Regions from separate parts of the Bacillus sp. ISL-47 genome, predicted to be linked through region 2. Evidence: riboswitches for the same ligand, from Rfam matches in the RefSeq annotation. Region 2 holds a riboswitch; each other region holds the start of a gene.
What was found. A riboswitch is a leader RNA that binds a small molecule or an ion and turns the genes downstream of it on or off. The one in region 2 is predicted to bind thiamine pyrophosphate.

Region 1 (4,035 bases), on a different contig from region 2:
CCTTTTTTCCCAATTTGCGAGAATATAGTGCCCTTTATGAGGCTTACATTCCTTTAAGCCTGTGACCCTGTGCCGGTAAAATTCAATAAACTCATTCACATTATGATTTAAAGCTTCTGTACTGGCTATTTTCCCAGGATCCTTCTTTTTCCACATTCCATTATCAGCAGACCTGAAATCAGGCAAACCGCTCTCCGTGGACATACCTGCTCCAGTTAAAATAACGGTATACCTTGATTCCTTCAGCCATTTTTCAAGCATAGTTATCATCTCCGAAATATATTATTCCTCTAAAATACTATTTCCATCTTTTTCAAAGGATAAAATGTTTATGTCTTCCTATGTATGCGGTAAATAATAGATTATATGTGTTTACGCCATTTATCAATATAGGAGTGATTGCAATGCCAGAGACGGAAACAAAAGATTACCGGGAAGGCTTTAAAAGGTTCTCTTCTAGAGCCAAGAGATATGCGGAAGATCCTGTAAAAACAAGAGGATTGCTAAGCAAAGCGACAACAAAAGCTAATCAGAATAAATCTTCATTAAGTGATATATGGGAAAATTTCCAGCTATTGATTGACTTGGTTAAATCCTGGTCAAAAGGAGATTACAGGCACATTTCAAAAAAATCGATCCTATTTATTATCGCTTCAATCTTGTACTTTGTTTCACCAGTGGACCTTGTACCCGATTTTTTAGCAGGAATGGGGATCATTGATGATGCAGCTGTGCTTGGATTTGCTGTAAGCCAAATTACAGGAGAGCTTGAAAAATTTAAAATCTGGAAGGAAAGCCGGGCGATTGAAATGGAATAAAAAAACTTGAAACTGCCGGATTATACAGAACCACTTGTTTTTGCGAAGGTTTGGAAAGGAAGATAATAAAAACCTCATACAGGAGGTTTTTATTATGGAAACGGTGATTGCCGACCTCAGTCGAAACCGTTTTTGTACGCAGTCATTTCCTTGTTTCGTCAGGGTTAAAAGATATGGAATCATGACCTGTCATACAATGCTTCATTTACTGCTTTTTTAGATATTGGACTGCAGGCTTTATCAGCCATGGCTTGGAGGCTGCAGCTTCCAGAAAAGGGTTTATCGGCCGATTTTAGTAAAATACCGGCCAAACTGTTTGATTTACCGGCCAATTTTAGCAAAATACCGGCCAAACCGGTTGATTTACCGGCCAATTTTAGCAAAATACCGTTTAAACGGCCAATCTCTGTTTTTTAACGGCCAAAACCGCCATTTTATCGGCCAAATAAGGGGAGGGATCGGCCAAAACGAAAGTTTGCCGACGAACTATAAACTTTTTGCTGTCCATTTTTATTCCTTTTGTTATAATGGTGAAGGAAAGTCATAGAAGCTTTAAAATAGAACGCCTCATGAAGGTATTTATTTTTGCAGATTGTTTGTCTAAAATTGAATAGCAAGAATTGTAGGGGAACTGGTTTAGCCGGTTGAGACTTCATCATAAGATGTTGACCCTTTGAACCTGATCTGGCTCATACCAGCGTAGGGAACATATTCTTAAACATAAAAATGTTTGTTATATGCGCTCTGGTATCTATGCCGGGGCGTTTTTATTTTTTCAGGGCAAGCTATAATTATCTTTCCGGAAAAAGACTACATAAAACAAACAGGAGGGTTAATGATGAAAAGATGGATGGCAGCTGTTTGTTCTGTCCTAATGCTCGCTGGCTGTGCCGGGAATGGGCAAGAAACACAGCCGGGAAACGAAGAAAAGGCCAAAGAAGAATTGAAGAAAGTCACAGTTGTTCTGGACTGGACACCAAATACCAATCATACAGGCTTATACGCAGCTAAGGACAAAGGCTATTTTGAAGAGGAAGGACTTGACGTGGAAATCATTATGCCTGGAGAAGCTGGTGCAGACCAGCTGACGGCATCGGGTAAGGCGGATTTCGGTGTCAGCTATCAGGAAAGCATCACGGAAGCCCGGGTACAGGGTGTTCCGCTCGTATCGGTCGCTGCTGTTATTCAGCATAATACATCCGGCTTTGCTTCCCCAGCAGATAAAAATATTAAAACACCAAAGGATTTTGAAGGGAAAACTTATGGTGGCTGGGGAGCGCCGGTTGAAAAATCAGTAATCGAGTCATTGATGAAAACAGAGAATGCAGATGTTGAGAAAGTTTCGATTGTCAACATGGGGGACGCTGATTTTTTTACGGCTGTTAAGAGAGATATAGATTTTGCATGGATTTATTATGGCTGGACAGGTGTAGAAGCCGAGCTGCGAGGGGAAAAGATTAATATGGTCTACCTGACTGACTACTCGGAAAAACTGGACTATTACACACCTGTATTGGCTACCAATGAGAAAATGATACAAACTAATCCGGATACCGTAAAAGCATTTGTCAAAGCGGCATCCAAAGGCTATGAATATGCTATTGAGAACCCTGATGAAGCAGCTGATATTCTTCTCGAGAACGCTCCAGACCTTGATAGCGAACTGGTTAAAAGGAGCCAGGAATGGCTTTCTCCCCGTTATCAGGACGATGCAGCCAGATGGGGTGAACAAAAGCTTGAGGTTTGGGAAAACTATGCAAAGTGGATGCATGAAAATGGCCTTTTAGATAAAGAATTAGATGCCGGCAAAGCTTTCACAAATGACTTCCTGCCGGAATAAGGAGAGTTAATGAAATGGCAAACGCACTTGTAAGCATTCAAATCATACCGAAAACAAAAAATGGGGAAAATGTTATACCATATGTTGACGAAGCCATCAGCGTAATACAGGAATCCGGGGTTAAATATGAGGTTCACCCCCTGGAAACAACAATGGAGGGCGATCTGGAACATTTATTGAAAATCGTCGCAGAAATGAATACCAAAATGATTGAAAAAGGAAGCAGCAATGTTATTTCACAGGTGAAGATCCTATATCAGCCAACTGGAATTGAAATGAATGATTTAACGGAGAAATACCGTCCATGAAAAATGTTTTAATGAAAGGATGGAGACCGGCTGCGGTTCTCCTCCTTTTATTCATTCTGTGGGAGCTGGCAATCATGCTGGCTGAAGTCCCTGCATGGCTGCTGCCGCCGCCGACTGAAATTTTTCAGGAAGCGGTTGCCGGATGGGATGGCTTTCTCCTTCACCTTCAATCCACTGTCATGCTTTCATTACTGGGGTTTGCGATTGGTACGGGAATCGGCTTGCTTACAGCCGTATTGCTGCACTTATTGCCTTTTTTAAGGGAGTCGATTTACCCGCTCCTCATTCTATCGCAAAATGTACCCATCATTGTTCTGGCCCCTTTGCTGGTTGTGTGGTTTGGATTCGGCATTCTTCCAAAACTGATCGTCATCACATTGGTTTGCTTTTTCCCGATTACAGTTGCCGCTTTGGATGGCTTCAGGCAAACACCCCGAGAACTTAAGCACTATATGCTAATGGCAGGAGCAAACAAAGGACAGCTGTTTTGGAAATTGGAACTTCCATATTCACTTCCGTCTTTATTTTCCGGCCTGAAAATTTCTGCAACCTACAGTGTAATGGGATCTGTAATTTCGGAATGGCTAGGCGCAAAGAACGGTATAGGCGTGTATATGACACTCGCCTCCTCTTCGTTTAGGACGGACCGTGTATTTGTAGCCATATTTGCCATCATGGTGCTCAGCCTGCTGTTTTTTGGAGCTATTCTTTTGGCAGAGCGCTTGCTGGTCAAATGGAAAACACAGGACGGTGTTAGGAAATGATACAATTATCCCTTGAGCATTTAACAAAAAGCTTTGATTCAAATCTGGTTCTTAGCAATCTGAGCTTTCATATAAACGAAGGAGAATTTGTCTCGATCCTGGGTCCATCCGGAAGCGGAAAAAGCACCATTTTTAATCTGATTGGCGGTTTACTTTTGCCAGACGATGGCACGATTCAGCTGAGTGGTGAGAAAATCAACGGCAAACGAGGGTCTATCAGCTATATGCCTCAAACACCCTCCTTAATGCCATGGAGAACAATTCTCCAAAATGTCCTCCTGGGACAGGAGCTTAAAGGGAATTCA
Region 2 (4,035 bases):
GAGCTTCCGTTAATGCCTCCCCCCACAATTACAGCGTCATACACTTTTCTCATTCACTGCCCCTCCTCGTTTAATTTCTTTGAAAATAGCTTTGCTGCCTCAACAGGATCCTTTGCCTGTAAAATCCCCGACATTACAGCAATGCCATCTGCTCCCGCCTCCAAAACTTCAGGAACGTTCTCATGTTTAATGCCGCCAATAGCCAATACTGGGATATCATTTCTCCTTTTAACAGCCTCCAATGCCCCAATTCCTCTTGGCGGAACTCCCTTCTTAGAATCTGTTTCAAAAATGTGGCCAAACAGAACATAATCTGCTCCTTGTTTTGTTGCCTCTTCGGCTTCTTCAAGAGAATGTACGGAACAGCCGATTGGCATATCAGGAAAATGCCTTCTTACAACGTGGACTGGCAGACTGTGAAAAGCAAGCTGCACACCCGTTTTAAACGCCCAGGCAACATCCACCCGATCATTTATAACGATTTTATGAATAGGGATTCCCTCTTTAAGAAGCAGCTTTACTCCTGTAAATAGCTCCCTTGAAGTTCGATGTTTTTCCCGCAAGTGGAATCTATCGGTAAAGGGTTCCAGGTCACTTGCTATTTCAGCAAAAGCCTCTAGAGATAGCTTTCCATCCGATATAACATGAAGCTGTTTCCTCATGGCCAACTCCCTACCTTTATTAAATTTTAGGCTCTGTTAACCTTTGGTGTTGATTTCCACTACAGGCACTCGCTTTCCGCGGGCGGTCCGGGAGCCTCCTCGGCGCTTTGCGCCTGTGGGGTCTCCCTTTGATCCGCACTCCCGCAGGAGTCTCGCGCCTTCCGTTCCAATCAACACGTGCTAATATTAAAAATGGACTTTAACAGAGCCAGATTATAAAACTTAAAACCGCCTCCAAATAGGAAGCGGCTGTATGGGGCTATAAATTTCCCGATACTCCACTTCCCTACGCTTGAATTATCCCGATCAGGTTCTAAGGGTCTAAAAGCTTTTGCTTTAATCTCACCCTTGAAGCAGCACCCCAGCGGACATAATTTCTATTAAACTATAATAAGACTACTGATAAATACGACCCCCGGCTTGCTGGAATTCATCCGCTTTTTCTTCCAAGCCTTTCTTTATCGCTTCCTCCGTGCCAAGCCTTTGCTCCTTAGCATAATTGCGAATATCCTGAGAAATTCTCATGCTGCAAAATTTGGGCCCGCACATGGAACAAAAGTGTGCTGTTTTTGCCCCTTCAGCCGGCAACGTCTCATCATGGTATTCCAAAGCACGTTCAGGATCCAGTGATAGATTGAATTGATCCCTCCATCGGAATTCAAACCGGGCTTTTGACAGGGCATCATCTCTTTTTTGTGCGCCTGGGTGGCCCTTTGCCAAATCCGCGGCATGTGCAGCTATTTTATAAGTAATGACACCCTCGCGGACATCATCCCGATTTGGCAAACCCAAATGTTCTTTAGGGGTAACATAGCAAAGCATTGCGGTTCCAAACCAGCCTATCATGGCAGCCCCGATTGCAGAGGTAATATGATCATATCCGGGAGCGATATCAGTCGTAAGGGGGCCGAGTGTGTAGAATGGCGCTTCCTTGCAGATTTCCAATTGTTTATCCATATTCTCTTTAATTAAGTGCATGGGAACATGGCCTGGTCCCTCTACCATAACCTGCACATCGTGTTCCCAGGCAATTTGGGTCAGTTCCCCAAGTGTCTCGAGCTCTGCAAATTGAGCCTCGTCGTTGGCATCTGCAATCGATCCCGGCCGCAATCCATCCCCCAGGGAGAAGGCCACATCATAGGATTTCATAATTTCGCAGATTTCTTCAAAATGAGTATATAAAAAGTTTTCTTTATGATGATGCAAACACCACTGGGCCATAATGGATCCGCCCCTCGATACAATTCCGGTTAACCGTTTTGCTGTTAACGGAACATACCGAAGAAGAACACCTGCATGAATGGTAAAGTAGTCAACCCCTTGCTCCGCTTGTTCAATTAAGGTGTCACGATAAACCTCCCACGTAAGATCCTCGGCGATGCCGTTAACCTTTTCGAGGGCTTGATAGATTGGAACGGTGCCGACTGGGACTGCAGAGTTTCTGATTATCCATTCACGTGTGGTATGAATATTTTTACCTGTGGATAGATCCATGATCGTATCTGCTCCCCAGCGTGTAGCCCAGGTCATTTTTTCTACCTCTTCTTCAATAGAGGATGAAACGGCAGAGTTTCCAATGTTCGCATTAATTTTAACGTGGAAATTTCTCCCTATAATCATTGGCTCTGTTTCTGGGTGATTGATATTAGCAGGAATGATTGCCCGGCCCCTGGCTACTTCAGAACGGACAAATTCCGGGTCCATGTTTTCTCTAATGGCTATAAACTCCATCTCAGGAGTGATGATTCCGTTTTTGGCATAGTGAAGCTGGGTGACATTTTCTCCTTTTTTCGCACGCAATGGCTTGCGGGCTAATCCTGTAAAAACTTTATGATTGGCACGCGGATCGTTCTCTTTTTGATACCCATTATCCTCAGGCTTAATTTTCCGCCCATCATACTCTTCAACATCCCCGCGCTCATGAATCCAACCATTTCGCAGGGCAGGAAGCCCTTTTTTAAGATCTGCCAAATATTTAGGATCCGTATAAGGGCCGCTCGTATCATATACGCGAACCGGATGATTGATTTCTTCTCCAAAAGTTCCGCTCGTGGGACTTAGTTCAATCTCACGCATAGGAACCTTCATATCAGGTCTGGATCCTCCCACATAGATTTTTTTGCTGCCTGTAAAGCCCGACATAATGGAAATATGTTCTTGATTTAATGAACTTGCAGTCATTCGAATCTCTCCCTTATAAAAATGTAAGGACGAGATCTAGAGCCAAGGAAGTGCCAGATATGTAAAAAAGCCGGTCCACATGAATATGGACCGGCTTAACCGTAGATGTTTTGTACAAAAAAACTTTGCACTCACTAACTTCCCCACGCTGGTATGATCCAGATCAGGTCCAAAGAGTCAAGAAACTTAACGTGTTTCTTTCTCAGCCCAAACTATTGGGCACCCCTAGTTATTGCTATTAAAATTCAACTTCAGTATACATAAAGCAGGAAATAAATAAAAGGTTTTTTTTAAAACTCCTCCAATATACACAAAAATTCCATGCTTTCCCGTTCCAGCAGGAGCAGTCGCAAATCCCGTTATCCAGGGCCTTTATACTAGTGTAAATCCTTTTGTCTATCACAAGGGAAGCCTGTCCAAACCGGCAACAGGCATTTTATTTCTTGCTTTCCCTAATTCGGCTCCACATGAACATGAACATCATACACCCCATAATCATTCTTCATCACTCTCTCCACATGTGTCGCAATATCATGGGCTTCCTTAATATCCAGCGCGGAATTAACAAGAATGACCACATCTATGACTTCATTGTTTCCGTAGCTTCTGCCTTTAATATCTTTGATCCCTTTAACCCCATCTATTTTTACAATGACCTCATGATAGTGTTTGATTTTATTTTCATCAAAGCCATCTGAAAGATCATGCGAAGCCTGCCTAAAGATATCCCAGGCTGTTTTGCATATTAAAAGCCCGACAATAATGGCCGTCACGGGATCAAGCCAGGGCATATTCAGTTGTGATCCAAATATCCCAATGGCGGCCCCAAAACTTACCCAAGCATCAGAGATATTATCCTTTGCCGCTGCCATTACAGCTTTGCTGTTAATTTTAAGGGCTAATTTTTTGTTGTAACGATAAACAAAGTACATGGCCAGGCCGGAAAATACGCCGGTATAAGCGGCCATGATGTCAGGAGACTCCTGCACCCCTTCAAACATGGAGGAGACAGCATTCATCAGCACTTGCAGCCCCACCGCTGCCATGATAAAGGAGGCAACCATCGATGCTATTGTTTCACTTTTCCAGTGGCCATACCCGTGATTTTTATCAGGCGGCCTCTGTGATATTCTCAAGCCGATGAGGACAGCAACAGATGCTATGATATCGGTTGTATTGTTAAGGCCATCTG
Region 3 (4,035 bases), on a different contig from region 2:
AATGCTTTTTCAAAAACAGCCAGCCTTTTTTGGCCTTCTTTGTCGGTCAGTTCTGCTCGTGCCTTAAAGCTGGCACCTTGTTCCAGGCGAAAACCAATCGTTAAATCAGCTTCTAAAGCTTCTCCTAAAACCACTTCGCACTCCTCGAAAAATAGATTTCCAATCAGCCGAAGCGGCCGATGAAACCGTTCATCCTGTATACCTAATATTGAAATTTTCAAAGCGATCACCTTTTTAAAAAGAATATAATGAAAACTGCCATCATTCTGTTAGCTAACGGCAGCTAAAAAGTCGATTTTCTTTGTTGCTGACAAACTTCTTTAAGTGTACAGAAACGGGTAAAGGAGGTCAATATAGGGTAAAAGATTCCTACTAGATTGGTAAATTGCTTAATGGCTATATTTTGTGGCATTGATATATGTTAAGCCGGAATCCTGCTTTTGCGTCGTGCCGCTACTTTTATGCTTCGTGCCCAAATGGGCTTGCGTCCTCCTGGCACTTTTTTCCGTTATTTTCACGACTCTTTGCGTCTTTCTCTCCTTTTTGCATCATCTCCCCGCTCCAGCCTGCATTGCGTCCTTATTGCTCTTGCTTTTGCGTCAATTTCTCAATTTTATTTTCATCAAAAAAGAGCCGATTATCATAATCGCACTCTCTTTTGTTTGCTTTATTTTAATAGATTCATTTTCCTCAGGAATTCGATCGGTTGCTGTTTGCGGAAGTGCTCTTTGACCATATAGCTGACTCCGTTTTGGTTATTGGATCGGGTTAGCCAGTCTGCAGCTTTTTTCACTTCCGCCGGGGCATTGCCCATTGCCACACCGAGGCCGGCTGCTTCGATCATTTCCAGATCATCTATAGAGTCGCCAATAACGACCATTTGGTTTCTTGAGATTCCCAGATGTTCTCCCAAATAAAGCAATCCGTTCACCTTGGATACTCCTGCGGGAACAATATCCATGCGAAGGTCATTCAGTTTTATGATGTCGATGTTTTGAAACATGCCTTTAATAGAATCATGAGCATCTTGCAGGTCCTCTTTATCTTCAAAGTAGACTTCGATTTTTGGAGGTGTGACAGGTTCATCCAAAATGGTATCGCTCAATGAATCTACAAATTGCTGTGAGTAAAAGATGGGATCTCCTGTAGTAAATACTGTTTTAGCAAGCATATTGGAATTTAGTTTTGTTTTGTTTGCCAGGGAATATTTTTCGTGCACCAGCCTGATTTGACATGTGAAGCCTTCAAGCAGGCGCACTATTTCAAACGTTTCATCTTCCTGTATACGTTTTACAAAAATTGGTTTTTCCGGAGAAGCGGCAATATAAGCCCCTCTGTGTGTGACCAGCAAAGAATTAAGTTTCAGCGCTTTCGCCACTTTCTTTGCAGAAGGAAAGCTCCTTGACGTTACAAGCGTTACATAAATTCCTTTTTGCTGTACATATTCAATCGCTTCTTTAGTGGATTTATGAAGTCTTCCATTTGATTGGAGAAGTGTTCCATCAATATTTAAAGCAAGCATTCGGTATATCATCTACTTTGCCCCCTATTCTCGGTGTAAAATTGTCCTATTACACTTTTATGAAGAAATGCAATTGATTAGAACATGACATGGACAATGCAAACATTTTTCTTTAGCTTGTAGGAATTGGCAATGACTACTTCAATTTGAGAGACTGTTTAATTCAAAGAATTATAAATTATCCATTTACAATTCAATGTTCGCGTATTAAGATGGAGTCAAATAAAAACTGCATATCAAGTTTGCACTAGGGGAGCTTTTGGCTGAGAAGAACATTCCGTTCTGACCCTTATGACCCGATCTGGATAATACCAGCGTGGGGAAGTGCAGGTGAACGGCTATCATTTTTTATGTATTGATAACATTCAACTGCATTTCCTCATGGAAATGCAGTTTTTTATTTTTAGGCTGTGATAAAGCTAAATGTTGATTTCAGCCCCTTGTTGATTGTTGCGGGTGAAGTGAGTCATAGGGAGATCACACAAGCGCTAGACGCCGAGGAGGCTTCCGGACCGCCTGCGGTTCGCTGAGTGCGTGGAGCGGAAATCAACAGGCAAGATTAACAGAGCCTATTTTTATAAAAAATTAGGAGGAATGACAGTATGCAAGAAAATTTCTTATGTGGAACAAGCGAGATTACAGGGTGCAGATTTTCTATTTATCCTATGTCTGACCGGTTTGTGGATATTATTTTATCGGCACTGAATGAAGTGGACACAAGCAAGGTATGGATGGAAACTGATGATGTCAGCACATGTGTGCGCGGCCGTTCCATTCATGTCTTTGATGTTGTAAAAGCCATTTACCTGGAAGCAGCCAAGCATGGCGACCATGTTGTTTTCAATGGCACTTTTTCAAACGGCTGTCCTGGAGATACGGCAGGCGATGCCTACCTAGCTGAAAATGAAGAGAGAGCAAATAAGGAAAAGTCTTCAAGTATCCTTCAGAAAGTTGCCGCCCAATTTGCCCTTTATCCAATGGGAATCCCTACATATATGGATGTCATAATGGACCAGGTGGAGCTGGCAAAATCACAGGGCACTTTTTCAAAAGGTGTCCATTATGCTTCAAGACTTGATGGAGATGCACATGCTGTTTTTAAAACGCTTGAAGATGCATTCGAGGGATGTAAAAAAAGTGATTCCACCCATATTGTTATGACAGTTAATATGTCTGCGAACAGCCCTTCCAATAAGGGGGCTGAATCATATGCTTGAAAAATGGAAGCTTCGTGAAGTGATCGTCCTTTCTGTTTTGGCTGTTGTGTTTGCGGTGGTTTATCTCGTTTTTCTTCAATTCGGGAACGTACTTTTTGGGATGTTCGGCTTGATTGGCTATGATATTATCTTTGGAATCTGGTTTATCGTTTCGATTATTGCTGCCTATATTATCAGAAAGCCCGGGGCTGCCTTTTTATCGGAAACCATTGCCGCAACGGTCGAGGTCATGATTGGCAATGCCGTCGGTCCACGCCTTATCATTTCGGGCATGATACAAGGAATTGGCGCAGAAGCTGTTTTTGCGGCTGCAAAATGGAGTAATTACCGCACTTGGATTTTAATCGCGGCAGGTATGGGCTCATCTGTCACAAGCTTTATATGGGGTTATTTTATTTCAGGCTATGCTGCACTTTCACCAGGTTATGTGACAGCCATGTTTTTCGTCCGGCTAGCAAGCGGCGCTTTACTGGCAGGTTTACTCGGAAAATGGCTGAGTGAAAGTCTGGCAAAAACAGGTGCATTGAGCAGCTTCCCGATCGGCAAGGAACGGAAAAGGGGAAAACCGGACAATGGAATTACGGCTTAACGAGGCTATTCTAAAGACAAAGCAGCTTACTTTTAGGCATGAAGAAGAGAAAAACCCTGTTTTTAATGGTGTGAATTTAAACCTTTTTCCTGAGGAGGCAGTTCTTATTCTCGGGCCCAGCGGCTGCGGAAAAAGTACACTTGCACTTTGCCTAAATAAATTGTACCCCGAGGCTGTAGATGGCCATCTTGAAGGATTGGTCTCTTTTAAGGGAAAATGGCTGAGCGCATTCAGACCAGGTGAGATTAATAGAAGCATTGGAATGGTATTTCAGGATCCTGAAAGCCAGTTTTGTATGGTAACCGTCGAGGATGAACTGGCGTTCGGACTGGAAAACATGAATATTCCTCCTGAGGATATTGGGCCAAAGATTGATCATGCACTTGAACTTGTCAACCTTCTCCCATATAAACATGCTAGGATTCACACCCTCTCAGGAGGGCAAAAGCAGAAGCTGGCTTTGGCATGTGTTTTGTCATTGGAACCGGAGATCCTGATCCTTGATGAACCGACAGCAAATCTGGATCCTGCCTCAAGCAGCGAGCTTGCCAGCATCATCAAGAAGCTTAGAACTAAGCTTTCACTTACACTGCTGATCATTGAACACAAACTGGATGAGTGGATTGATCAAATTGACCGCTGTCTGGTTTTGAACCGAGGAGGCGAAATTTTATTTAATGGCAAGCCGGATGCCTGCTTTACTGATT

Region 1: linked by a shared signal. The riboswitch ahead of J7I93_RS19840 (ABC transporter substrate-binding protein) and the one ahead of thiC (phosphomethylpyrimidine synthase ThiC) in region 2 are both predicted to bind thiamine pyrophosphate.
Region 3: linked by a shared signal. The riboswitch ahead of J7I93_RS12020 (YkoF family thiamine/hydroxymethylpyrimidine-binding protein) and the one ahead of thiC (phosphomethylpyrimidine synthase ThiC) in region 2 are both predicted to bind thiamine pyrophosphate.

What each region holds. Positions count from the first base shown of each region.
Region 1 covers NZ_JAGGQS010000059.1:25,528-29,562, reverse strand. Annotated here, with positions in the region: gene J7I93_RS19850 (NAD-dependent protein deacylase) at 1-261, opposite strand, end outside; gene J7I93_RS19845 (YkvA family protein) at 405-818, shown strand; TPP riboswitch at 1,433-1,541, shown strand; gene J7I93_RS19840 (ABC transporter substrate-binding protein) at 1,657-2,658, shown strand; gene J7I93_RS19835 (thiamine-binding protein) at 2,673-2,966, shown strand; gene J7I93_RS19830 (ABC transporter permease) at 2,963-3,730, shown strand; gene J7I93_RS19825 (ABC transporter ATP-binding protein) at 3,727-4,035, shown strand, end outside.
Region 2 covers NZ_JAGGQS010000046.1:46,409-50,443, forward strand. Annotated here, with positions in the region: gene thiO (glycine oxidase ThiO) at 1-53, opposite strand, end outside; gene tenI (thiazole tautomerase TenI) at 54-662, opposite strand; gene thiC (phosphomethylpyrimidine synthase ThiC) at 1,059-2,843, opposite strand; TPP riboswitch at 2,967-3,080, opposite strand; gene J7I93_RS16030 (cation diffusion facilitator family transporter) at 3,296-4,035, opposite strand, start outside.
Region 3 covers NZ_JAGGQS010000035.1:3,922-7,956, reverse strand. Annotated here, with positions in the region: gene J7I93_RS12030 (coproporphyrinogen III oxidase) at 1-221, opposite strand, end outside; gene J7I93_RS12025 (Cof-type HAD-IIB family hydrolase) at 668-1,534, opposite strand; TPP riboswitch at 1,762-1,862, shown strand; gene J7I93_RS12020 (YkoF family thiamine/hydroxymethylpyrimidine-binding protein) at 2,125-2,739, shown strand; gene J7I93_RS12015 (ECF transporter S component) at 2,732-3,328, shown strand; gene J7I93_RS12010 (ABC transporter ATP-binding protein) at 3,312-4,035, shown strand, end outside.